One region of the Streptomyces sp. DT224 genome, then DNA from elsewhere that is predicted to be linked to it. Evidence: riboswitches for the same ligand, from Rfam matches in the RefSeq annotation. Region 1 holds a riboswitch; each other region holds the start of a gene.

What was found. A riboswitch is a leader RNA that binds a small molecule or an ion and turns the genes downstream of it on or off. The one in region 1 is predicted to bind cyclic di-AMP.
Region 2: it holds a riboswitch for cyclic di-AMP, as region 1 does, so the genes downstream of both, ACLQ2N_RS10720 (transglycosylase SLT domain-containing protein) here and ACLQ2N_RS25620 (M23 family metallopeptidase) in region 1, are expected to answer to the same signal.
Region 3: it holds a riboswitch for cyclic di-AMP, as region 1 does, so the genes downstream of both, ACLQ2N_RS33760 (M23 family metallopeptidase) here and ACLQ2N_RS25620 (M23 family metallopeptidase) in region 1, are expected to answer to the same signal.
Region 4: it holds a riboswitch for cyclic di-AMP, as region 1 does, so the genes downstream of both, ACLQ2N_RS33180 (M23 family metallopeptidase) here and ACLQ2N_RS25620 (M23 family metallopeptidase) in region 1, are expected to answer to the same signal.

The regions. Positions count from the first base shown of each region.
Region 1 covers NZ_JBNCLI010000010.1:263,070-268,759, reverse strand. Annotated here, with positions in the region: gene ACLQ2N_RS25630 (M16 family metallopeptidase) at 1-1,354, shown strand, start outside; gene ACLQ2N_RS25625 (M16 family metallopeptidase) at 1,381-2,763, shown strand; cyclic di-AMP (ydaO/yuaA leader) riboswitch at 2,992-3,156, shown strand; gene ACLQ2N_RS25620 (M23 family metallopeptidase) at 3,170-4,009, shown strand; gene ACLQ2N_RS25615 (GntR family transcriptional regulator) at 4,217-4,921, shown strand; gene ACLQ2N_RS25610 (HPr family phosphocarrier protein) at 5,093-5,374, opposite strand; gene ACLQ2N_RS25605 (GNAT family N-acetyltransferase) at 5,548-5,690, shown strand, end outside.
Region 2 covers NZ_JBNCLI010000004.1:70,361-76,050, reverse strand. Annotated here, with positions in the region: gene ACLQ2N_RS10725 (FG-GAP repeat protein) at 1-1,259, opposite strand, end outside; gene ACLQ2N_RS10720 (transglycosylase SLT domain-containing protein) at 1,480-2,346, opposite strand; cyclic di-AMP (ydaO/yuaA leader) riboswitch at 2,350-2,534, opposite strand; gene ACLQ2N_RS10715 (2,3-dihydro-2,3-dihydroxybenzoate dehydrogenase) at 2,957-3,811, shown strand; gene ACLQ2N_RS10710 ((2,3-dihydroxybenzoyl)adenylate synthase) at 3,859-5,517, shown strand; gene ACLQ2N_RS10705 (isochorismatase family protein) at 5,551-5,690, shown strand, end outside.
Region 3 covers NZ_JBNCLI010000018.1:20,654-26,343, forward strand. Annotated here, with positions in the region: gene ACLQ2N_RS33750 (PrsW family glutamic-type intramembrane protease) at 1-1,062, shown strand, start outside; gene ACLQ2N_RS33755 (aldo/keto reductase) at 1,084-2,028, opposite strand; gene ACLQ2N_RS33760 (M23 family metallopeptidase) at 2,195-3,364, opposite strand; cyclic di-AMP (ydaO/yuaA leader) riboswitch at 3,376-3,529, opposite strand; gene ACLQ2N_RS33765 (PP2C family protein-serine/threonine phosphatase) at 3,741-4,904, opposite strand; tRNA gene ACLQ2N_RS33770 (tRNA-Met) at 5,092-5,165, opposite strand; gene ACLQ2N_RS33775 (SHOCT domain-containing protein) at 5,335-5,690, shown strand, end outside.
Region 4 covers NZ_JBNCLI010000017.1:9,791-15,480, forward strand. Annotated here, with positions in the region: gene ACLQ2N_RS33175 (alpha-galactosidase) at 1-1,412, shown strand, start outside; cyclic di-AMP (ydaO/yuaA leader) riboswitch at 1,708-1,863, shown strand; gene ACLQ2N_RS33180 (M23 family metallopeptidase) at 1,867-2,763, shown strand; gene ACLQ2N_RS33185 (SGNH/GDSL hydrolase family protein) at 2,947-3,801, shown strand; gene ACLQ2N_RS33190 (STM4011 family radical SAM protein) at 3,818-4,711, opposite strand; gene ACLQ2N_RS33195 (STM4012 family radical SAM protein) at 4,719-5,690, opposite strand, start outside.

The DNA of each region.
Region 1 (5,690 bases):
GGCCACAGCCCAGGCCGGCTCCGGCGGCTTGACAGCGACCGAGCACCGTCTGGCCAACGGCCTGCGCGTGGTGCTCTCCGAGGACCATCTGACCCCGGTCGCGGCGGTGTGCCTCTGGTACGACGTCGGCTCCCGCCACGAGGTCAAGGGCCGCACGGGCCTGGCCCACCTCTTCGAGCACCTGATGTTCCAGGGCTCCGGCCAGGTCAAGGGGAACGGACACTTCGAGCTGGTGCAGGGCGCCGGCGGCTCGCTCAACGGGACGACCAGTTTCGAGCGGACCAACTACTTCGAGACCATGCCCACGCACCAGCTGGAGCTGGCCCTGTGGCTCGAGGCCGACCGGATGGGCTCGCTGCTCGCCGCGCTCGACGAGGAGTCCATGGAGAACCAGCGCGACGTCGTCAAGAACGAGCGCCGCCAGCGCTACGACAACGTCCCGTACGGCACCGCGTTCGAGCGGCTGACCGCGCTGGCCTACCCCGAGGGCCACCCGTACCACCACACCCCGATCGGCTCCATGGCCGACCTGGACGCGGCGACCCTGGAGGACGCCCGCACCTTCTTCCGTACGTACTACGCGCCGAACAACGCGGTGCTGTCGGTCGTCGGCGACATCGACCCCGAGCAGACCCTTGCCTGGATCGAGAAGTACTTCGGCTCCATCCCCTCCCACGACGGCAAGCAGCCGCCGCGCGACGGCTCGCTGCCCACGGTCATGGGCGGCCAGCTGCGTGAGGAGGTACGCGAGGAGGTGCCGGCGCGCGCCCTGATGGCCGCGTACCGGCTGCCCCACGACGGCACCCGTGAGTGCGACGCCGCGGACCTCGCCCTGACCGTGCTCGGCGGCGGCGAGTCGTCCCGGCTGCACAACCGCCTGGTCCGGCGCGACCGTACGGCCGTGGCCGCCGGATTCGGACTGCTCCGGCTCGCCGGAGCGCCCTCCCTGGGCTGGCTGGACGTCAAGACGTCCGGCGGCGTGGAGGTGGCGGAGATCGAGGCCGCGGTCGACGAGGAGCTGACCCGGTTCGCCGAGGAGGGCCCCACGGCGGAGGAGATGGAGCGCGCCCAGGCCCAGTTGGAGCGCGAATGGCTGGACCGCCTCGGCACGGTCGCGGGCCGCGCCGACGAACTGTGCCGGTACGCCGTGCTGTTCGGCGACCCGCAGCTCGCGCTGTCCGCCGTGAACCGGGTCCTCGACGTCACCGCCGAGGAGGTCAAGGCCGCCGCGCAGGCGCAGCTGCGGCCCGACAACCGGGCGGTCCTGGTCTACGAACCGGTCGAGCCCGCCGAGGCAGCCGAAGAGGCCGACGCCGCCACCGACACCGACGCGCACGAAGGGGCGGACCAGTGACCGACGCTGCCGCGACTGAAGTTTCGATGCAGTTCCACCCGCAGCCCGCCCCCGGCGTGGCCCGCCCCTGGGCCTTCCCCGCGCCCGAGCGGGGCTCCCTGCCCAACGGCCTCACCGTCCTGCGCTGCCACCGCCCCGGCCAGCAGGTCGTCGCCGTCGAGATCTTCCTCGCCGCCCCCCTGGACGCCGAGCCCGAGGGCCTGGACGGCGTGGCGACGATCATGTCGCGCGCGCTGTCCGAGGGCACCGACAAGCACAGCGCCGAGGAGTTCGCCGCCGAGCTGGAACGGTGCGGCGCCACCCTCGACGCCCATGCCGACCACCCCGGCGTCCGGGTCTCCCTGGAGGTCCCGGCCTCCCGCCTGGCCAAGGCGCTCGGCCTCGTCGCCGAGGCGCTGCGGGCGCCGGCCTTCGCGGACAGCGAGATCGAGCGCCTGGTGCGCAACCGGCTGGACGAGATCCCGCACGAGCACGCCAACCCGGCCCGCCGCGCGGCCAAGCAGCTCTCCAAGGAGCTTTTCCCGGCCACGGCCCGCATGTCGCGTCCGCGCCTGGGCACCGAGAAGACCATCGAGCGGATCGACGCCGCTGCCGTGCGCGCCTTCTACGACGCGCACATCCGCCCGTCCACCGCCACCGCCGTGGTCGTCGGCGACCTCACGGGCATCGACCTGGACGCGCTGCTCGCCGAGACCCTCGGCGACTGGTCCGGGGACGCCTCCGAGCCCCGCCCCGTCCCGCCGATCACGGCCGACGACACCGGCCGGGTGATCATCGTGGACCGCCCCGGCGCGGTGCAGACGCAGCTGCTGATCGGGCGCATCGGCGCGGACCGCCACGACAGCGTGTGGCCCGCCCAGGTTCTCGGCACCTACTGCCTGGGCGGCACGCTGACGTCCCGGCTCGACCGGGTGCTGCGCGAGGAGAAGGGGTACACCTACGGCGTGCGGGCCTTCGCCCAGGTGCTCCGCTCCGGCGCCGCCGACTCCACCTCGGGGGCGACGGGCGCCGCGATGCTCGCCATCAGCGGTTCCGTGGACACCGAGTCCACCGGTCCGGCGCTGGACGACCTCTGGAAGGTGCTGCGGACGCTGGCCGCCGAGGGGCTGACGGACACCGAGCGCGAGACGGCCGTGCAGAATCTCGTGGGCGTCGCGCCCCTGAAGTTCGAGACGGCGGCCTCCGTCGCGAGCACTCTCGCCGACCAGGTGGAACAGCACCTCCCGGACGACTACCAGGCGACGCTGTACGCGCGTCTCGCTGAGACCGGCACGGTGGAGGCGACCGCGGCCGTGGTCAGCGCCTTCCCGGTGGACCGGCTGGTCACGGTCCTGGTCGGCGACGCCTCGCGCATCGAGGAACCGGTCAGGGCGCTCGGCATCGGAGAGGTGTCGGTCGTCACCGGCTGATCTGTCGGTCAGCCCGCTGAGCGGGCTACGAGGGCTCCGGCGCGCGGTCGCCGGAGCCCTCGTGCGCGTCCGGCCGCTTTCCGGCCGCTGTGCACCTTTTGCTCGCCGAGGGGCCGGCTCGCCCTGTGGGATGCGCTACAAAACCCCTTGTCCGTTTGGTGGTGGGAAGTCCGTCCGCTTAGCGTCGGGTCCGCTGTCCGCCACTCGTACGCGCATCCGTGACGTACCGGGCAGCCATCGCCGAGTCCCCGTCAGGCGCGAGCCCGGGGAGCCGGGGACCCACGCAGTCCCTGGGGTGAATCGGATGCCCGCGCTCCGTCAGCGGAGGCGTCCGTAGGAGACCTTCCTGCTCCGAACCCGTCAGCTAACCCGGTAGGCGAGAAGGAAGGAAAGGACCCGTCACCCCATGGCGTTCACCCGTGCCACCGGGAAGCACCGTGCCCCGAGCCGCCTGACGCGCGCCGGCGCCAAGGCCGTCGGCGTCGCCACGCTCGCCGCCGGCGGTGTCATCGGCTCCCTGGCTTCCCCGGCCCTCGCCGCCGACGACGGTACGGCCCCCGCCGCCACCGAGACCGGCCTCTCCCAGCTCCTCGCCATCGAGAGCACCCTCGCCGACCGGATCGACGCCCAGGCCGAGGCGCAGCAGCACCAGGCCGAGGCCGCCGAGAAGAAGGCGGCGGCCAAGGCGACGGCGGTGGCCAGGAAGAAGGCCGAGGCCGCGAAGAAGAAGGCCGTCGAGACGGCGGCCAAGGCCAAGGAAGCGGCCACGGCGAAGGCCAGGGCCGCCCGCGAGGCGTCCGCCCGCGCCGGCCGCTCCTCCGCCCGCACCGCGCTGGGCTCGTCCTACCGGCTGCCCGTCGCCGGCTCGTACGTGACCACCGGCTACAAGTCCAGCGGCTCGCTCTGGTCCTCCGGCAGCCACTCCGGCATCGACTTCCACGCCGTGTCCGGAAGTTCGGTCGTCGCCGTCGGCGCCGGCACGGTCGTGGAGGCCGGCTGGGGCGGGGCGTACGGCAACAACATCGTGCTCCGGATGGCGGACGGCACGTACACCCAGTACGGCCATCTCTCCTCGATCGGCGTCTCCGTCGGCCAGAGCGTCGCGGCCGGCCGGCAGATCGGGCTCTCCGGCTCGACCGGCAACTCCACCGGCCCGCACCTCCACTTCGAGGCCCGGACGACGCCCTCCTACGGCTCCGACATGGACCCGGTCGCCTATCTGCGCGCCCACGGCGTCAGCGTCTGACGGGCTCAGGCCCCTGCCGAAGGCCCCGGCATCCCGCCGGGGCCTTCGCCGCGTCCGCACCTCCGTGTGCGCCTTCGGCCGCTGCGCCGCGGCAAAAGATATTCACGAATTCCCGCCCGGCATCGGAAATGCGAGCGCATTGCAATAGAGTCACGCCAGAGGTGTCGATCGGCCGCTGTTCGCGGGGATTGAGGCGGAGGTTCGGACATGCGTGTTCCGGCGCATTCGGTATGCACGGCAATCCGTGACGACATCGTCTCCGGTGTCTTCGAACGCGGCAGCCGGCTCACCGAGGAGGTGCTCGCGCGGCGTTACGGGGTCTCCCGCGTCCCCGTACGGGAAGCGCTGCGCACCCTGGAGTCGGAGGGCTTCGTCGTCACCCGCAGACACGCCGGAGCCTGCGTCGCCGAGCCCTCGGAACAGGAGGCCGCCGACCTGCTGGAAGTCCGCATGCTGCTGGAACCGCTGAGCGCCGCCCGCGCGGCCCAGCGCCGGACGGAGGCCCACCTCAAGGTGTTGCGCGGCCTGGTCAGGCTCGGGCAGGAGCGGGCCCGCCGCGGTGAGGGCGAGGACCTGCGCTCCCTGGCCGGCTGGTTCCACGAGACGCTGGCCCAGGCATCCGGCAGCCCGGGCCTCATCGCCCTGCTCACCCAGCTCCGCCACAAGATCGCCTGGATGTACGCGGTCGACCAGCCGGCCCGCCCGGCGGAAGCCTGGGCCGATCACGGGGCCCTCGTGGACGCCGTGGCGCGCCGGGACGCGGAGCGGGCGAGGGCCCTGGCCGCACAGCTCGCCGAACGCCATGGCGCCACGCATCGGCTCCGCCGCGCCGCCCGTCCCGCCGGCGTGCCCCGGGCCGGCCGTGTGAGGGCTTCGCAACCTGCCGTACACACCGCGAGCGGCCGGAATTAACAAAGGGCGCGTACAAATAAAGAAAGGCGCGTGTGAAAAGGCCGGGACAAGTGGCGCCGCCCATTCTTTCCGGGTCGCCGCCACTTCGCCCCGCACACGTAAAAGCCGCGGCGCCCCATGCAGGGGGCCGCGGCTTTCCCGTGAGAATTCCGGCGGTGTCGGCCGCTCGGCTCAGACGGTCTCCGGAAGCTCCTCGAGGCCCTCGGCGACCAGCTTCGCCAGGCGGTCCAGAGCCGCCTCGGCGTTGTCCGCGTCGGACGCGAGCACGATCTCCTCGCCGCCCTGGGCGCCGAGACCGAGCACCGCGAGCATGGAGGCCGCGTTCACCGGGTTGCCGTCCGCCTTGGCGATGGTGACGGGAACGCCGGAGGCCGTGGCGGCACGGACGAAGATGGAAGCGGGGCGGGCGTGCAGGCCCTCGGCCCAACCGACGTTTACGCGGCGCTCAGCCATGGTTCTGCCCTTCAAGAATCAACGGTTGTCTAGACCAGTGTCTCATGTGGTGCGCGATGCTCCGGGCAGACCCGCGGGCCCTCCCGGGCGCCGCGTCCGCGGTCGTCCGGAGACCTCAGACTGCCCCGGCCCCGGCACCCCCGCGACCCGTGCGACAGCCGTAGGCTTTCCCCATGCAGCCCTCTCCGGAGCAGAGTCCGCAGCACGCCTACCCCGATCACTGGGAGGCGGACGTGGTGCTCCGCGACGGCGGCACCGCGCGGATCAGGCCGATCACCACGGACGATGCCGAGCGGCTGGTCAGCTTCTACGAGCA
Region 2 (5,690 bases), on a different contig from region 1:
CAGGAGCGTGCGCCGGCCGTCGTGAGACCGTCCGACGCGCCGCGCAGCAGCCATACGGCCCCCGACTCGATGCGCGACATGTCCGCGCCCGGTGCTCCGACGTCCTCGCCGGGCGCTCCGACGACCACGTCCGCGTAGCCGTCGCCGTCGGTGTCGCCCACGGACAGGCCGGTGCCCCAGCCGTCGCCCTGCTCGGAGACGCCGGGGACGCCCAGGGAGTCCTGGGACCACCAGGCGGGCTCGGTGCCGGGCCCCGAGGCGCCGACGACCGGGCCGTCACCGGCACTGCCGTAGTAGACGCCGACCACGCCGCCCTCCGGCGCGTCGCTGCTGGTGCCGTCGGAGCGGTACGGGTCGCCCGTCACCAGGTCGTCGTAGCCGTCGTTGTTGATGTCCCCGGTGGCGACGGCGGGGCCGCCGCGCAGGGAGCGCTCGAAGCGGAGCCCCTGCACCTGGCCGGAGAAGTAGGCGGACCAGCCCTGCCCGCGGGCGGCGCCCGCGCTCGTCCCGGAGACGACGAGGTCGTCGAGGCCGTTGCCGTCGTAGTCGCCCGTGGTCAGGGACTTCGGGGCGATCTCGTGTCCGGGTTCGGCGGGGATCACGTTCTCGCGCTGGGCGGGGGCCAGGGGCGCGACCCCCTTCTTCAGCAGGGCCGGTTCGTAGCGGAAGAGCATGAGGTCGTACAGGTCGGTCACGGCCAGTTCGTCGCCGGGGATGTCGGGGCTGAAGTGGGCCGCCGCGAGCGCGCTGCCGAATCTCGCCCAAGCGCGGGGCTCGGCGGCCTGGAGCCAGTCGCTGTCGGCTCCGGTGAGCCCTTGCGGCGACCCCCACAGCACGACGGCGCCGCCCGCGTCGCCCACGGGCTCGATGTCCTCCCCGGGAACGCCGACGATCGCGTCGTCGTAGCCGTCGCCGTTCAGGTCTCCCGTGGCCAGGGACGCTCCGAAGGAGTCACCGGCCTCGGCGGCGCCGCGTACCCCTGGGGTGTTCTGGCTGAAGACGGCGGACGGGCTGGTGCCCAGGCCGTGCGCGGAGCCGTACTGCACGGTCACGAACCCGGCACCCGGCTTGGCGTCGATGGTCCCGCCGGGAGCGCCGATGAGCACGTCCTCGTGGCCGTCGCCGTCGAAGTCGCTGTGGCGGTCGTTCGCGTGCGTGGCGCCGGAGGTGACGGCGTAGGCGGAGGGCGCGGCGATGGCCGCACCCGTCAGCAGGAGGAGCGAGGCCGCGAGGACGGCGGCCGAACGGTACGTACGCACAAGTGGCTCCTTGGATCAAGGATGGCCGGGCGGGTCCGGGGGGCGCCGGGAAGAGCCCGCTGTCTTCCTGGACGCCCTGTTCGACACGTCTTGTGGCACAAGGGTTGTACGGTCTTTCCGCGACACGCGCGGTACGGCATGCGAAAGGGGTGGAAAGGAGCGCTTCCGCTCCTTTCCACCCCTGCTCACGGCCCTGCCCCGAGCGCGGGGCCGGTGTGGATCAGTACGCGCCGAAGACGTTGTCCATCGAGCCGTACGTGGCGGCGGCGTAGTTGCACGCGGCCGTGATGTTGGCGACCGGGTCGTAGATGTCCATCGACGTTCCGGGCACGTGGTAGGCGTCGAAGGTGGGCTGGATCACCTGGAGCAGACCCTTGGAGGGCGTGCCGTTGACGGCGTTGACGTCCCAGTTGTTGATCGCCATCGGGTTGCCCGAGGACTCGCGCATGATGTTGCGGTAGATGCCGTCGTAGCTGCCGGGGATGCCCTGCTGCGCCATGATGGCCAGGGATTCCTTGATCCAGCCGTCGAGGTCGTCGGTGTACGTGACGGCCGCCTGGGTCTCGGCGGGCTTCTCGGCGGCGACCGGGACGACGGTGCGCTCGGAACGGTCGGCGCGGTCGGCGCTCTCGGTCCGGGGAGCGGCGTCGCCGTTCTTCTCGGCGGTCTCCGCCTTGAATGCGCTCTTCTCCGCGGCCTTCGGGGCGGCGGCCTCGGACGTGGCGCCAATGGTCAGCTTCAGGCCCGGGTGAATGAGGTCGGGGTTGCTGCCGACAGCACCGCGGTTGTCCTTGTACAGCCGCTCCCAGCCGCCGCTGAGGGAATGCCCCTGGGCGATCTTGTAAAGCGAATCGCCGGACACCACGGAATAGGTGGAGGGCGCGGCCTCGCGGACGGCAATTCCCTTGCCGGCGACGGAAGTCGGGGCCGCCGCCTTTTCGGCGACGACGGACTTGGCGGGGGCGGCGGAGGCCGATCCGGCCGTGATCAGGGGGAGCGCGAGAACGGCTCCGCCCGCGCTGACGGCGATGAAACCGCGGGTCAGGGACGCGGACTTGGCACGACGGTGCTTACCCATGATGGGCATGGCGTATTTCCTCTCCGTCGCCTACGAGGTGAGCTGTCGGGTTCGGACTGGAGATGTCCGGTCGCGCATGGCGACTTCACCCCTAGCCGCTCCGGATTCCGGACCGGCGGCAAACCTGGGTCCCCCGCTCCTGCCGTACGTGAGTGGTCGGGTTCCCGGACGGCGGCAGGATTCGGCGTTCCATCCGGATTGATGACGGGACCGTAAGCGAGAAACGACGGCCGGAACAAGCCCGGAATTGCTGATCACAATTGTTTTGCAAGATCAATCAAAGGAAATGCTCATGATCGCCCGCGCCGGGGGAAGTCAAATTTCTTGGCACGACTGGGAACCGGGAGATCGGATCCTGCGTCAGAAACGGCCGACGTGACGCTGCCCACTGAAATCAGATTGCTCACGTTCGTCCGTTTTGAGGCGTTTGACCGCACCAAACCCTCTTTGATCGCCCTTCCTTGACCTTTTGCCCACTGGTCGACAAAAGGGGCATGGCGCGACGCGCGCGCGTCGTGGATCGCCGGTTCAGGCCCCCTCGCCCACGTGATCACCCTATGGTTAGGCTTACCTAAGTGTTGCCGTTTCCCGTTCACCGTCACATGGAGATCCCAGGACCATGGCGCCGCATTCCGCCTCTTCCTCCCGCCGTCCCCCCACCGCCGCGCCCGCCGTCGCCCCCGTCGAGCAGGAACTCACCGGCCGGCTGGCCCTCGTGACGGGAGCCGGACGCGGCATAGGCGAGGCGGTCGTGCGGGCCCTCGTCGCGCGCGGCTGCCGGGTTCTGGCGGCCGACGCGGCCCCGGAGGGGGTCGACGCCCTCGCCCGGGAGCACGACGGGGACGTCGTCGCCCGGACGCTGGACGTCACGGACGCGGCGGCCGTCGAGGCCCTGGTCGGCGAGGCCGAGCACACGCTCGGCGCCCTCGACATCGCGGTCAACGTCGCCGGGATACTGCGCTGTTCACCGGTCACCGAGCTGACCGACGAGGACTGGCGGGCGACATTCGCCGTCAACACCGACGGGGTGTTCCACGTCTCGCGGTCCGTCGCGCGCCGGATGGCGGACCGGGGCGCGGGCAGCATCGTCACCGTCGCGTCCAACGCCGCCGGCATCCCCCGCACGACCATGGCGGCGTACGCCGCGTCGAAGGCCGCGGCCGTCATGTTCACCAAGTGCCTCGGCCTGGAACTGGCCCCCCGGGGCGTCCGCTGCAACACGGTCTCGCCCGGCTCCACGCTCACCGACATGCAGCGCGGCATGTGGCCGGCCGATGAGGCGCACGACGACGGGCCAGCCGCCCAGCGCGTCATAGCCGGGGACCTGGCGAGCTACCGCACGGGCATTCCGCTGGGCCGGATCGCCGAACCGGCCGACATCGCCGAGGCGGTCGCCTTCCTCGTGTCCGACCGGGCCCGCCACATCACCCTGCACGACCTGTACGTCGACGGAGGCGCCACCCTGCGCGCCTGACCCGTCCGCCCGGCACCTCCGCAAACGCCCCCTGGAGTCCTGGAACGATGACCGCCTCACCGTACGAAGACGCCCCGACCTGGCCCGCCGAGTTCGCCGCCCGTTACCGCGCGGCCGGGCACTGGCGCGGCGAGACCTTCACGAGCATGCTGCGCGAACGGGCCGAGGCCCACGGCGACCGCGTCGCGCTGATCGACCCCGCGCCCGAGCGCCGCGCCTGGACGTACCGGGAGCTGGACGAGCGCGCGGCCCGGCTGGCGGCGGGCTTCCGGGCGCGCGGGATAGCCAGGGGCGACCGGGTCGTCGTCCAGCTGCCCAACATCGCCGAGTTCGCCGAGGTCGTCTTCGCCCTCTTCCGCATCGGCGCGCTTCCCGTATACGCGCTGCCCGCCCACCGCGAGGCGGAGATCGGCTACTTCTGCTCCTTCGCCGAGGCCGTCGCCTATGTCATCCCGGACAAGCACGCCGGATGCGACCACCGCGCGCTGGCCACCGCCGTACGGGAGCAGGCGCCCACCCTGAAGCACGTGTTCGTCGTCGGGGACCCCGGCGAGCACACCGCCCTGTCCGACGTGCCGTGCGACGCGGCCGGGGACCCGGAGGACGGGCCCGAGCCGCACGATCTGGCCTTCCTCCAGCTGTCCGGCGGTACCACGGGGGTGCCCAAGCTCATCCCCCGTACGCACGACGACTACATCTACTCGCTGCGCGGCTCCAACGAGATCTGCGGCGTCGACGCGGACACCCGCTTCCTGGTGGTCCTGCCCGCCGCGCACAACTTCCCGATGAGCTCGCCCGGCTGGCTCGGCACGCTGTACGCGGGCGGCACCGTGGTCCTCTGCCCGCGCCCCGACCCGGCCACGGCGTTCCCGGTCATCGAGCGGGAGCGCGTCACCATGACGGGCATGGTCCCGCCGCTCGCCCTGGTCTGGACGGACGCTGCCGCTTCGGCGGAGCAGGACCTGTCGAGCCTCGAACTGATCCTGGTCGGCGGCGCCAAATACAGTGAGACGGCCGCCCGACGGCTCGAACCGGCGCTCGGCTGCCGGCTGATGCAGGTCTTCGGGATGGCCGAAGGACTCGTCAACTACACCCGGCTGGACGACGACTACGAGACCGTCGTCACCACCCAGGGCCGCCCGATCTCCGAGGACGACGAGATCCGCATCGTGGACGACGCCGGACAGGAGGTTCCCGATGGGCAGTTCGGGCATCTGCTGACCCGGGGCCCGTACACGATCCGGGGCTACTGGCGCGCGCCCGGGCACAACAGGACCGCGTTCACCGAGGACGGGTTCTACCGCACGGGCGACATCGTGCGCCGCACCCCGAGCGGCCATCTCGTCGTGGAGGGACGGGCCAAGGACCAGATCAACCGGGGCGGAGAGAAGGTCGCTCCCGAGGAGGTCGAGAACATCATCCTCGCCCACCCGTCGGTGCACGACGTGTCGGTGGTCGGGGTGGCCGACCCGTATCTCGGTGAACGCACCCTCGCATACGTGATCCTGCGCGAGGGCGCCGAACCGCCCGGGGCGCTCGCCGTGAAGCGGCATGTGCGCGCACACGGGATCGCCGCGTACAAGGTGCCCGACCTCGTCGCATTCGTGGACGTCTTCCCGCAGACGGGGATCGGCAAGATCAGCAAGAAGGGCCTGCGGACCGATGCGGCCCCCGGCTCCACGTCAACTCCCCCCGCACAGCACTGAGTCCGCACCGCGCGGCACCGAAAGGCTTCCCCCATGGCACTTCCCGCCATCGCCCCCTATCCCCTGCCCGGCGCCGACGAGCTCCCGGCGAACCGGGTCGGCTGGACCGTCGACCCGGCGCGCGCCGTGCTGCTCGTCCACGACCTCCAGAACCACTTCCTGCGCGCCTATCG
Region 3 (5,690 bases), on a different contig from region 1:
GCGGCCGTCCTGCTGCTCTTCCTCTTCCGCAGGCGGGAGTTCACCGGGATCGTGGACGGCGTCGTCGCCGCCGGCTTCACGGCGACGGGGTTCGCCTTCACCGAGAACATCCTCTACCTGGGCAACGCCTTCGGTGAGGACCAGCAGACGGACTCCGGCTTCGCGGCGGTGACCGTGGTGACGTTCCTGGTCCGGGCCGTCATGACCCCCTTCGCCCACCCGCTCTTCACCGTCCTGACCGGCATCGGTCTCGGGATCGCCGCGAGCACCGCACCCGGCCGCCGGGTGCGGCTCATCGCCGTCCCGCTGCTCGGCCTGGTCCTCGCCATGGGCATGCACGCCCTGTGGAACGGCTCGGCGACCTTCGGCCGGTACGGCTTCTACATCGTGTACGGGGCGTTCATGGTCCCGGTCTTCGGCCTGGTGACCTGGCAGGTGGTCCGGGCCCGCCGCAAGGAGCTGCGCTCCCTGGCCGTCGAGCTCCCCGCGTACGCCGAAGCCGGCTGGCTCACGCCCGACGAGCCCCGCGCCCTCGCCTCCATGCGGGCCCGTGCCCTCGCCAGGAACGCGGCGCGCCGGCGGTACGCGGCGAGCGTCTCCGGCCATCCGTACCACCCGGCGTACGCGACGGTCCGCGCCAAGGAGGCGAAGGAGCGCGGCAGGGCGGCGGCGCGTGCGGTCGCCGAGTACGAGGCGTTCGCGACGTCCCTCGCCTCCCTGCGGCGGCAGGCCGGCCGGGGCAGGGCGGACCCGGACTTCGCCGCGCGCGAGCTGGAGCTGCTGCACCACCTGTGGCAGCGCCGTGAGATCGCCGGCCCAGCCCTCGCGTACGCGGCCCGGGCCACCCACCGCCGGCCGCCCGGCTACACGGCCGCCTGGCCGCCCGGCCGGCCGTACGCGGGCACCACGCCGTACGCGTACGGCGGCCCGCCCCCGTACAACGGCGCCCCGAACTCGTACATCGGCCCGTCCCCGTACCCGGCACAGCCCTACGACCAGCAGCCCCGCACCGCACCGCCCTGCACCGGAGGTCACCGGCCCGATCCGTACACAGGCCGGTGACCTCCGCGCAGGCGAACGAGCCTAGGCCGAGGCCGCCGTCAGCGTCGACAGTTCCTCGTCCGTCAGCTGGAGACCGGCGACCGCCAGCAGCGCGGGCAGTTGGTCGACCGTCCGGGCGGAGGCGATCGGCGCGGCGACCGTCGGGCGGGAGGCGAGCCAGGCCAGGGCCACCGTCGCGATCTCGGCGTCCCGGTCCCGCGCCACCGTGTCGAGCGCGGCGAGCACCCGCCGGCCGCGCTCCGACTCCAGGTGGCCGGCCGCCCTCCCGGCGCGGGCGCTGTCCACGGTCGTCCCCGGGCGGTACTTGCCGGTGAGGAAGCCGGCGGCCAGCGCGTAATACGGGACGGCCGCGAGCCCGGCGTCGGCGGCGGTGTCCTGGAGATCGCCCTCGTAGGTGTCCCGCGAGACGAGGTTGTAGTGCGGCTGGAGCGCCACATAGCGGGCCAGTCCCTCGCGTTCGGAGAATTCGAGGGAGGCACGCAGCCGGGCCGGGCTGATGTTGGAGGCGGCGATCTCGCGGACCTTGCCCTCCTTCACCAGCTCGTCGAGGGCGGTGATGATCTCCTCGACCGGGACGGTCTCGTCGTCGAAGTGCGTGTAGTACAGATCGATGTGGTCCGTGCCGAGCCGGCGCAGCGACTCCTCGGCGGCCGACTTGATCGTGGGCGCCGAAAGGCCCTTGTAGCCGGGGAGGGCGCCGACTTTGGTGGCCACCACGACGTCGGACCGGTTGCCGCGCGACGCGAGCCACTTGCCGATGACCGTCTCCGACTCTCCGCCCTCGTTGCCGGGAACCCAGTGCGAGTAGGCGTCGGCCGTGTCCACGAAGTTGCCGCCGGCCGCCGTGTACGCGTCGAGGACGGCGAAGGACCGCTCCTCGTCCGCGGTCCAGCCGAAGACGTTTCCACCGAGGCAGAGCGGGAAGACCTGGAGGCCGGACGGGCCGAGATTGCGCAGTGAAGTCATAAGGGGGAGAACGGTTTGCGCACACCCCGCTATTCCGTGCCGCATACATCCGTCAGGCCGCGGCCACGCGAACCGGCAGCCCTGACGTCGGGGGGTGTGCGTCAGGGCTGCCGGGGTTCGGACGGCCGCCTACCGGGAAGGGCCGGGTCTTCGGGGGAAACGGACCTCAGACGGTCAGACCGCGGGCGCGCAGCCAGGCCATCGGGTCGATGCCGGTGCCGTCCGGGGTGTGGACCTCCAGGTGGAGGTGCGGGCCGGTCACATTTCCGGTCGCGCCTACGCGGCCGATCGTGTCGCCGGTGGTGACCTTCTGGCCGACCGTGACGCCGATCGAGGACTGGTGGCAGAACCACAGCTCGGTACCGTCCTCCAGCTCCAGCACCGTGCGGTAGCCGTAGGCGCCGGACCAGCCGGCCGACTTGACGGTGCCGGTGTGAATGGCCTTGATCGGGGTACCGGTCGGGGCCGCGAAGTCGAGGCCCGTGTGGTAGCCGGAGGACCACATCGAACCGGCCTCGCCGAACGTCGAGGTGATCGTGTACGAGGAGGTGGGAATGGCGTAGCCGGCGGCGAGCTTGGCCAGGCGCAGGGCCTCGGCCTTCTTCTTCGCCTCCTCCGCCTCCCTCTTCTTCTCCGCGGCGGCCTTGGCCTCGGCCTCGTCCTGCTGCTTCTTCGCCTCGGCGGCCGCCTTCTCGGCAGCGGCCTTCTCCTCGGCCGCCTTCGCCTCGGCGTCGGCGGCGCCCTGCTGCTGTTCGGCCTGCTGGAGGATGCGGGCGCGCAGCGCCTCGCCGGCGTCCGTGGTGCCCTGCTCGGCCTCGGCGGTGGTGATGCCGGCGGTGGTCAGCGGTGCGGCGGCGGTGGCGGTCGCGGGGGTTTCCGCCTCGCTCTCGCCGGAGAACAACGCACCCACGCCGGGAAGGGACTTGGCGTCGGGGAGATTGTCCGCGATGGAATCGGGAAGAGAGATGGAGACCGGCGGTTTGCTCTGTGCGGTGGCCATGCCGCCCGCGCCGACGGCCGCGATGACACCGACGCCGAGGACGGTGGAGCTACGGGCCAGACCATTGCGCTGCTTGGCGACGCGGTGCTTGCCGCGGACGGGACGGACGGACTCCTCGGTGGGGTTCCATTCCTCCCAGGTCCGCTCGGAGTCGGCGTCGTCGGCGCGGAAGCCGCTGCCGAAACCGGCACCGGTGCCGAAGCCGTCGCCCCGATCGGCCGCGTAGTCGCTTCCCTGTTCCGGAATGTACGCGGCGCCGGGGACGGACGCGGAGTCGGCACCGTATTCGGGCACGAACCGGGAAGGTGATTCGGGGGCAGGCTTGTTGGACGCCACGCGGGCGCACTCCTTTCCTTCCTTCTCGCCTACCGGGTTAGCTGACGGGTTCGGAGCAGGAAGGTCTCCTACGGGTCCCTCCGCCTCTTGTGAAGACGAAGATGCCCGATTCACCCCATGTAGGTGGTTCCCCGGTTCCCTTGCGGAATTCGGCGCACGCGCGCGGCGCCGTCCCTGACGACGGCTGGGACAACCGCGCTGCGTTATCGAACGTTAATAGACAGACGGGTCCGATTCCAAGCTGTTCCCACTGATCGTTCACGCCCATGGCCTGGACTTTACGGGACACAACCGGGTGGAACCGGGCGAGTTGATCGCCACCCGGCCACTACGCGTTTTCTGACGTTGCGTCAAATGTTATGCGGAGCGACGCTCCTCAGTCACCCAGCGTGGCACCCCGCTTGACGATCTTCACCGTCCTGCGGCGGTCCGGCTGCCCCTTCGCCGGCCGGGCCACCGCGAGCAGCGCCATGTCGTCGGTCGACTCGCCCCCCGTATGCAGTCGTACGTCGTCGGTCAGCGCGGACAACAGCTCCTCGGGACCGGGGAAGAGGCGCCCGCGCAGCCGCTCCGCCGGGTCGTAGAAGACACCGTCGGCGTTCCGCGCCTCCGACAGGCCGTCCGTGTAGAACAGCAGCGTCCCGCCGGGCGGCAGCTCCCAGCCCTCCGCGCGGTCCGGCCGCACCCCCAGGCCCAGGCCCAGCGGAAGCGCGGGCTCCGAGGGAGTCAGCGCCTCCACCGCCCCGTCCCCGTGCAGCAGCAGCGGGTCGGGGTGGCCCCGGTTCACGATCCGCGCCACCTGGCCGCCCGGCGGGATCTCCGCCAGGACAGCGGTGACGAACTCCTCGAACTCGTCGAACCCGCCACCCCGGGTCGACTCGCGTGCCAGCGCGCGCTCCAGCCGCTGCGCCACGCCCTCCAGCGACTTCTCCTGCTCCGCCGCCTCCCGGAACGCCCCGATCACCACCGCCACCGCGCCGACCGCCTCCAGCCCCTTCCCGCGCACGTCGCCCAGCACCAGCCGTACGCCGTACGGAGTGTCAGCGGCCGCGAAGAGGTCTCCCCCGACGAACTCGTCCGCCTGTGCCGCCTCGTACCGCGCGGCCACCTGGAGTCCGCCGATCCGCTCGGGCGGCGCGGGCAGCACGGCCCGCATGGCCGTCTCGGCGATGATCCGGGCGGACGCCAACTGGTCGCTGCCGCGCCGCACGACCCGGTTGATCACGCACGCCTGCACGGCGACCGTGAGCACGGTGACCATCTCGATGAACGAGACCACCTCGACCAGATCACCGGTGCAGAGCCGGATTCCGGCGACGGCGAGCACCGAGGCGATCCCGATCCGGATCGTGGTGCCCATACCGAAGAAGGGCGCGGCGGTCAGCGGGGCGGCCGCGAACATCGGGACGGCCGTGTAGGAGGGCGGCGTGAAGAGGTCGAACACCACCCCGATGACGATCATCGCCACCGGCAGCACCCGGACGAACCGGCGGCTCACCGCGCCGTCGGGCCCGCGCCACCGTCGTTCCCACTTCCCCACCTGCGGTCTCCTGCCCGGTGCAGCCACGGCCGCGGACGGTACCGCGCACCGCCTCCAGCCTCGCGCCCGCGCGGTCGCCGGGCGAATCCTCGGCCGCCGATGGGGCGAAGCGGGTGCGCTCGTTCGGAACCCCGCCGAAACGCATCAGGCCCGGCACGCTGCCTGCGTGCCGGGCCTGATCCTTCAGTAGCGGGGACAGGATTTGAACCTGCGACCTCTGGGTTATGAGCCCAGCGAGCTACCGAGCTGCTCCACCCCGCGTCGGTGAACCCAACTCTACGTCATGTTCGGGGCCCCCATGACCACGGCCCGCACGCCCCGGCCCCCTCGCCTCCCCGCCCCGCGCCCCACATCGACGAGCAATGGGGTGAATGTGGTGATATGACTGTTTTCAGATTCAGCCAGTCCGACGCGGACCCGGGAGTGGACGATGGACGACTATCCCCTGCTCAACCTGTTCTGGACGATGCTCTGGTTCTTCCTCTGGATCATGTGGCTCTTCCTGCTCTTCCGGGTCATCATGGACATCTTTCGCAGCCACGACCTGAGCGGCTGGGGCAAGGCCGGCTGGCTGATCCTCGCGCTGGTACTGCCCTATGTGGGCGTGCTGATCTACGTGATCGCCCGCGGCAAGTCCATGGGCAAGCGCGACGTCCAGGAGGCGAGGGAGCGTGACGCCGCCTTCAAGGCGTACATCAGGGACGCGGCGGGTACGGAGGACGGCAGCCACAAGGGCAGCCACGTGGAGGACCTGTCGAGGCTCGCCGACCTCAAGGACAAGGGTGC
Region 4 (5,690 bases), on a different contig from region 1:
GGTCCGGGTCCTGGCGCATCGCCGTACAGCGGCTGCCGGACGGGCTCGTACAGATCACCGGCGGCGCCGGCCACGACGACTCCGGGCTGCTGCGGCTCGCGCCGGGGGAGTCGTACACCAGCCCGGTCTTCGCCGGGCTGTGGAGCGAGGGCGGTTTCGGCGGGGCGAGCCGGGCCTGGCACGCGTGGCAGCTCGCCCATGTCGTCCCCGACGCCTTCGAGCCGCGTCCGGTGCTCTACAACTCCTGGGAGGCCACCGGCTTCGACATCGCGGAGGACCAGCAGCGGGCGCTGGCCCGCCGTGCCGCCGCGATGGGCGTCGAGCTGTTCGTCGTCGACGACGCCTGGTTCGGGCAGCGGGTGAGCGACCGGGCCGGACTCGGCGACTGGACGCCGAATCCGGAGCGCTTCCCCGACGGTCTCGGGCCGCTCGCCCGCCATGTCCACGGCCTCGGCATGCGGTTCGGGATCTGGGTCGAGCCGGAAATGGTCAACCCCGACAGCGATCTTTACCGCGCCCACCCCGACTGGGTCCAGCACTTCCCCGGCCGGGAGCGCACCGAATTCCGCAACCAGCTGGTCCTCAACCTGGCCCGCCCCGATGTACGGGCGTATCTGTGGGAGAGCCTGGATGCCCTGCTCTCGGGCACGCCCGTCGACTACGTGAAATGGGACTTCAACCGCTGCTTCTCGGACGCCGGCTGGCCGGGCGCCGACTACCCGCAGCGACTGTGGACCGAGCACGTGGAGGCCCTCTACGAGCTGATCGACCGGCTGCGCGCCGCCCACCCCGGCGTCGCCTTCGAGTCCTGCTCGGGCGGCGGTGGCCGGATCGACCTCGGCATCCTCTCCCGTACCGACCAGGTCTGGACGTCCGACAACACCGACCCGCTGGACCGCCTCGCCATCCAGGACGGCTTCGGGCATCTCCACCCGGCGCGCGTGATGGCGGCCTGGGTCACCGACAGCCCGAACGTCCAGCTGAACGGCCGCCGCTCCTCGCTGCGCTTCCGGTTCGTCAGCGCCATGGCCGGGGTGCTGGGGATCGGCGGGGACCTCACCGAGTGGAGCGCGGCCGAGCTGGACGAGGCGCGCGGGTGGGTGGAGCTGTACAAGGAGATCCGCCCGGTCGTGCAGCTGGGCGAGCTGTACCGGCTGCGCGCGCCGGGCCCGGGGCTCAGCGCCGTGCAGTACGTGCGGGGCGCTGACACCGTCGTGCTGGCGTGGCTCCACGCGCAGCGGTACGGGGAGGAGCCGCCGGCGCTGCGGCTGCGCGGGCTCGACCCGGAGGCGGCGTACACCTGCCTGGACACGGGGGCGGTGCACCACGGTTCGGTGCTGATGCACCACGGGCTGCGGACGGGGCTGCGCGGCGACCTGGACGCGCGGGTGGTGCGGCTGCGCCGCGGATGATGGCCATGGCATGTCCGTATTGATGCGTTATGGACAAATCGCCCCGGTTGCGCGGGAGATGATCACCCGCTCGTGAGCGGGATCATATCCGTGACGGTGTGTGGTGGCGCCCCGGCTGGGTAGCCCCCGCGCCGCGCGGAAAGCCAAGATCCGTAATCCACGGAGTGTGACCGGAATTCCGCACCGCAATTCCGAAGCGGAATCCGGTGCCGAACCCGTGGCTTGTTTCCGTCGTCCCGGCTCGCTTACGTTCCATGTCCATCCGGATGGAACGCCCAATCCTGCCGCCGTCCGGAATTCGCATCCACTCACCGTGTGGCAGGAGCGGGGGAACCAGGTAAGCCGCCGACCGGGACGACCGGACGGCTAGGGGTGAAGTCGCGCCAGGCGCGGCCGGGCATCTCCAGCCCGAACCCGACAGCTCACCTCGCAGGCGCCGGAGAGGAAATTCTTCATGCCCAACTCGGGTAAGCACCGCCGTCCCAAGTCCAGCACCATCGCCCGCGGCGTCGTCGCCGCGAGCGCCGGCGGCGCCGTCATCGCGCTTCCGCTGCTCGGCGCCACCGGTGCCCACGCCGCGGAGCAGACCGCCCCGGCCACCTCGAAGTCGGCCGCCGCGCACACCGCCCCGGCCACGCCCGTGAAGAGCACCGGCACCACCACCTACTCCGTGGTCTCCGGCGACTACCTGTCGAAGATCGCGGCCCAGTACCACCTCAAGGGCGGCTGGCAGAAGCTGTACCAGGACAACCGCGAGGTCGTCGGCGAGAACCCGAGCCTGATCTTCCCGGGCATGAAGCTGACCCTCGGCGCCAAGGCCGCAGCCGCCACGCCGTCCGAGGCCCCCGCCAAGACGGCGGAGAAGACCGAGGCGAAGACCGCGGCGCCCAAGGCGGAGACGAAGACCGAGGCGAAGACCGAAGCCCCGGCCGCCCAGGACAACGCCTCCGGCTACGTCCACCCGGTCCCGGGCAACCACACCACCGCCTACCGCGCCTCCGGTGCCAACTGGTCCAGCGGCAGCCACACCGGGATCGACTTCCCCGTCTCCACCGGCACCAGCGTGAAGGCGATCACCTCCGGCACCGTCGTCACCGCGGGCTGGGGCGGCGCCTACGGGAACCAGGTCGTCATCAAGCACGCCGACGGCCACTACTCCCAGTACGGCCACATGTCCTCGCTCTCCGTCTCGGCGGGCCAGACCGTGACCGCGGGCCAGCAGGTCGGCCTCTCCGGCTCCACCGGCAACGCCACCGGCCCGCACCTGCACTTCGAGGTCCGCACAGGCCCGGAGTACGGCTCGGACATCGACCCGATCGCCTACCTGGCGTCGCACGGGATCTACGTCTGATCCAGGCAGTACCGGCCCGGTGATCCGGGTCACTGATCGGCAAAGAGGGACGGAGTGCCGCGGCACTCCGTCCCTCTGCTTATTCCCTCTTTACCGAAAACTGACCGGGTGGTTTATCTCACCCCCCGTCAACCCCTTATTACGGTCGCGTAGGTCACATTCCGGGGTGCAGGATATGCGTTTGTGGCAAACGATTCGAGCAACATCCAACAGGGCGTCATCGACCGACAGGGCGCCATCGGGTCGTACGCGGCGATTGGCGACAGCTTCACCGAGGGAGTCGGCGACCCCGGCCCCGACGGAACATTCGTCGGCTGGGCCGACCGGCTCGCGGTACTCCTCGCGGACCGGCTTCCCGAGCCCGGCACACCGACGGGCCCCGAGGGCTCGCCCGCTTCCGCGCACGGGAACTTCCGGTACGCCAATCTCGCCGTACGAGGACGCCTCCTCGACCAGATAGTCGAGGAGCAGGTGCCCCGCGCCAAGGAACTCGCCCCCGATCTGGTGAGCTTCTGCGCCGGGGGCAACGACATCATCCGGCCGGGCACCGACCCGGACGACGTGGCCGAACGCTTCGAGCGGGCGGTCGCCGACCTCACGCGGTCGGTCGGCACCGTCATGGTCACCACCGGCTTCGACACCCGTGGCGTCCCCGTGCTGCGCCATCTGCGCGGCAAGATCGCCACCTACACCGCTCACGTCCGGGCCATCGCCGACCGCTACGACTGCCCGGTCCTCGACCTCTGGTCGCTGCGCTCCGTGCAGGACCGGCGCGCCTGGGACGGCGACCGGCTCCACCTGTCGCCCGAGGGGCACACCCGGGTCGCGCTCCGCGCCGCCCAGGTCCTCGGCCTCGACGTGCCGGCCGACCCGGACCAGCCGTGGCCGCCACAGCCCCCGCGCGGCACGCTGGAGATCCGTCGCGACGACATCCACTGGGCGCGCGAGTACCTGGTCCCGTGGATCGGGCGGCGGCTGCGCGGCGAGTCCTCCGGGGACCACGTCGAGCCGAAGCGGCCGGACCTGCTGCCGCTCTGAACAGCCCCCGCTGTCCTCAGTCGCCCCGCGACCGCGTCGCGGCGACCGGGGACAGCGGCAGCGCCGCCGGGATCCGCTCCAGGACCCCGCCCGCGAAGACGTCGTACAGCGGCAGCGTCTCCAGGTGGACGTATCCGATGTGGCAGTCGCAGACGGCGAGCGGGCAGGCCCGCGGCCCCAGCGCCCGCCGATAGCTCCCGTCGTACAGATTGCCCAGCTCCGCCCGGACGAAGTGGCAGCGGCGCACCGTGCCGTCCCCGTCCACCGAGATCACCGACTCACCGGTCCGGCAGGGCAGCCCCGCCGAGCGGTGCGGATGGCGGCTGTACGGGAACAGCGGGTCGATCGCCGTCCACCGCTCCGCCTCCTCGTCCGTGTAGGTGTGCCCCTCCGCCGCGTTGACCCAGAGGTACACCTCGTCCGCGAGCGCCGCGCGCAGCCGCCGCGCCTCACCGAGATGGGCGTCGAACCCCACGACGCCCACGCTGTACCGGACCCCGAGGTCCTCCAGCTCCGCGCACCGGCCGAGGAAACGCTCGTACGGCGTCTGCCCCGGGTGGTACGTGCACCACAGCGCGATCCGCTCGCGGGCCGCCTCCGGCGCCTCGGCCAGCCACCGCGTCCGGCCGCTCAGATTCGTCTGGATCGCGACCCGGCGCACGTGCGGGAGGCCCGCCAGCTCCACGATCGCCCGGCGGTACCAGGAGCGCACCAGGCCCTCGCCCCACGGTGTGAACAGCACCGAGATCCGGTCACCGGTCTGCGCCGCCGCCCACGCGGTGAACCGTTCGAGCGCCGCCCGGTCGGCCCGCAGCTGCTCCGGGGTGTCGCGCCGCTTGGCGAACGGGCAGTACGGGCAGTCGTAGTCGCAGGAGGCGAGCGGGCCCCGGTAGAGAATGGTCAGGTCCACGGGTGACTCACTTCAGCTCGTACGCGGCCATCGCGGCCCGCACGGTGGGGGAGAAGAGCTCCGGGCCCAGCGCGTCGGAGTACGCCAGCCCCTCCGGCGACAGCCGCAGCAGTCCCTCGGCCGGGGCCCCGCCGTCGAGCCAGCCCCGGGCCCCGAACCGGGCCAGCTCCTCCGGGAAGTCCTCGTACGGCGAGGTGCCGAACCGCTCGCGGTACTCGGCCACGGGCATGCCCCGCGCCTGGAGCACCGACTGGAGGAGATGGCGGCGTCGTGCCTCGTCCCCGTCCGTGTACCGCCCGACCTCGGCGCGGGAGAAGTCCCCGGTGGCCGTGTAGGTGTCGATGATGCCCCGGACCTCGCTCGTCCCGACCGCGTAGTCGAAGGAGTAGTGCAGCCGCGAGGTGTAGGAACGGGCGCCGCAGCCCAGGCCGATCATGCCGTCCGTCTGGCAGGCGTAGTCGTCGGGCCCCTCCGCGCGCGGGGCGTCGGCGCGGCGGAACATCCGCATCGACACCTGCTCGTAGCCGTGGGCCAGGAGGTGGTCGCGACCGGCCCGGTACAGGCGCAGGCGCTGCTCGTCCCAGGCCGCGTCGGCCTCGCTCTTCGACAGCCGGCCCAGCGGGGTCAGCGGACGCTTGTAGAGCGGGTAGAGGTACAGCTCCTCCGGCCGCCAGCGCAGCGCGGCGTCCAGCGAGGTCTGCCAGGTGCGCTCGGTCTGGCCGTCGATGCCGTAGATCAGATCGATGTTGAGCACGGGTATCGCGGTGTCCCGGATGAGGCCGAGGGCCTGCTCCACGTCGGCCGCGTGCTGCGGGCGCACCGCCGCGCGCGCCTCGGCCTCCACGAAGCTCTGCACCCCGATGCTGATCCGGGTCGCGCCCCGCTCGGCGAGCACGGCCAGCCGGTCGGCCGTCGCGGTGGACGGGGACGTTTCCACGGAGAGCGGAACGGACCGCAGATCGGCGCCCATCCGCTTCTC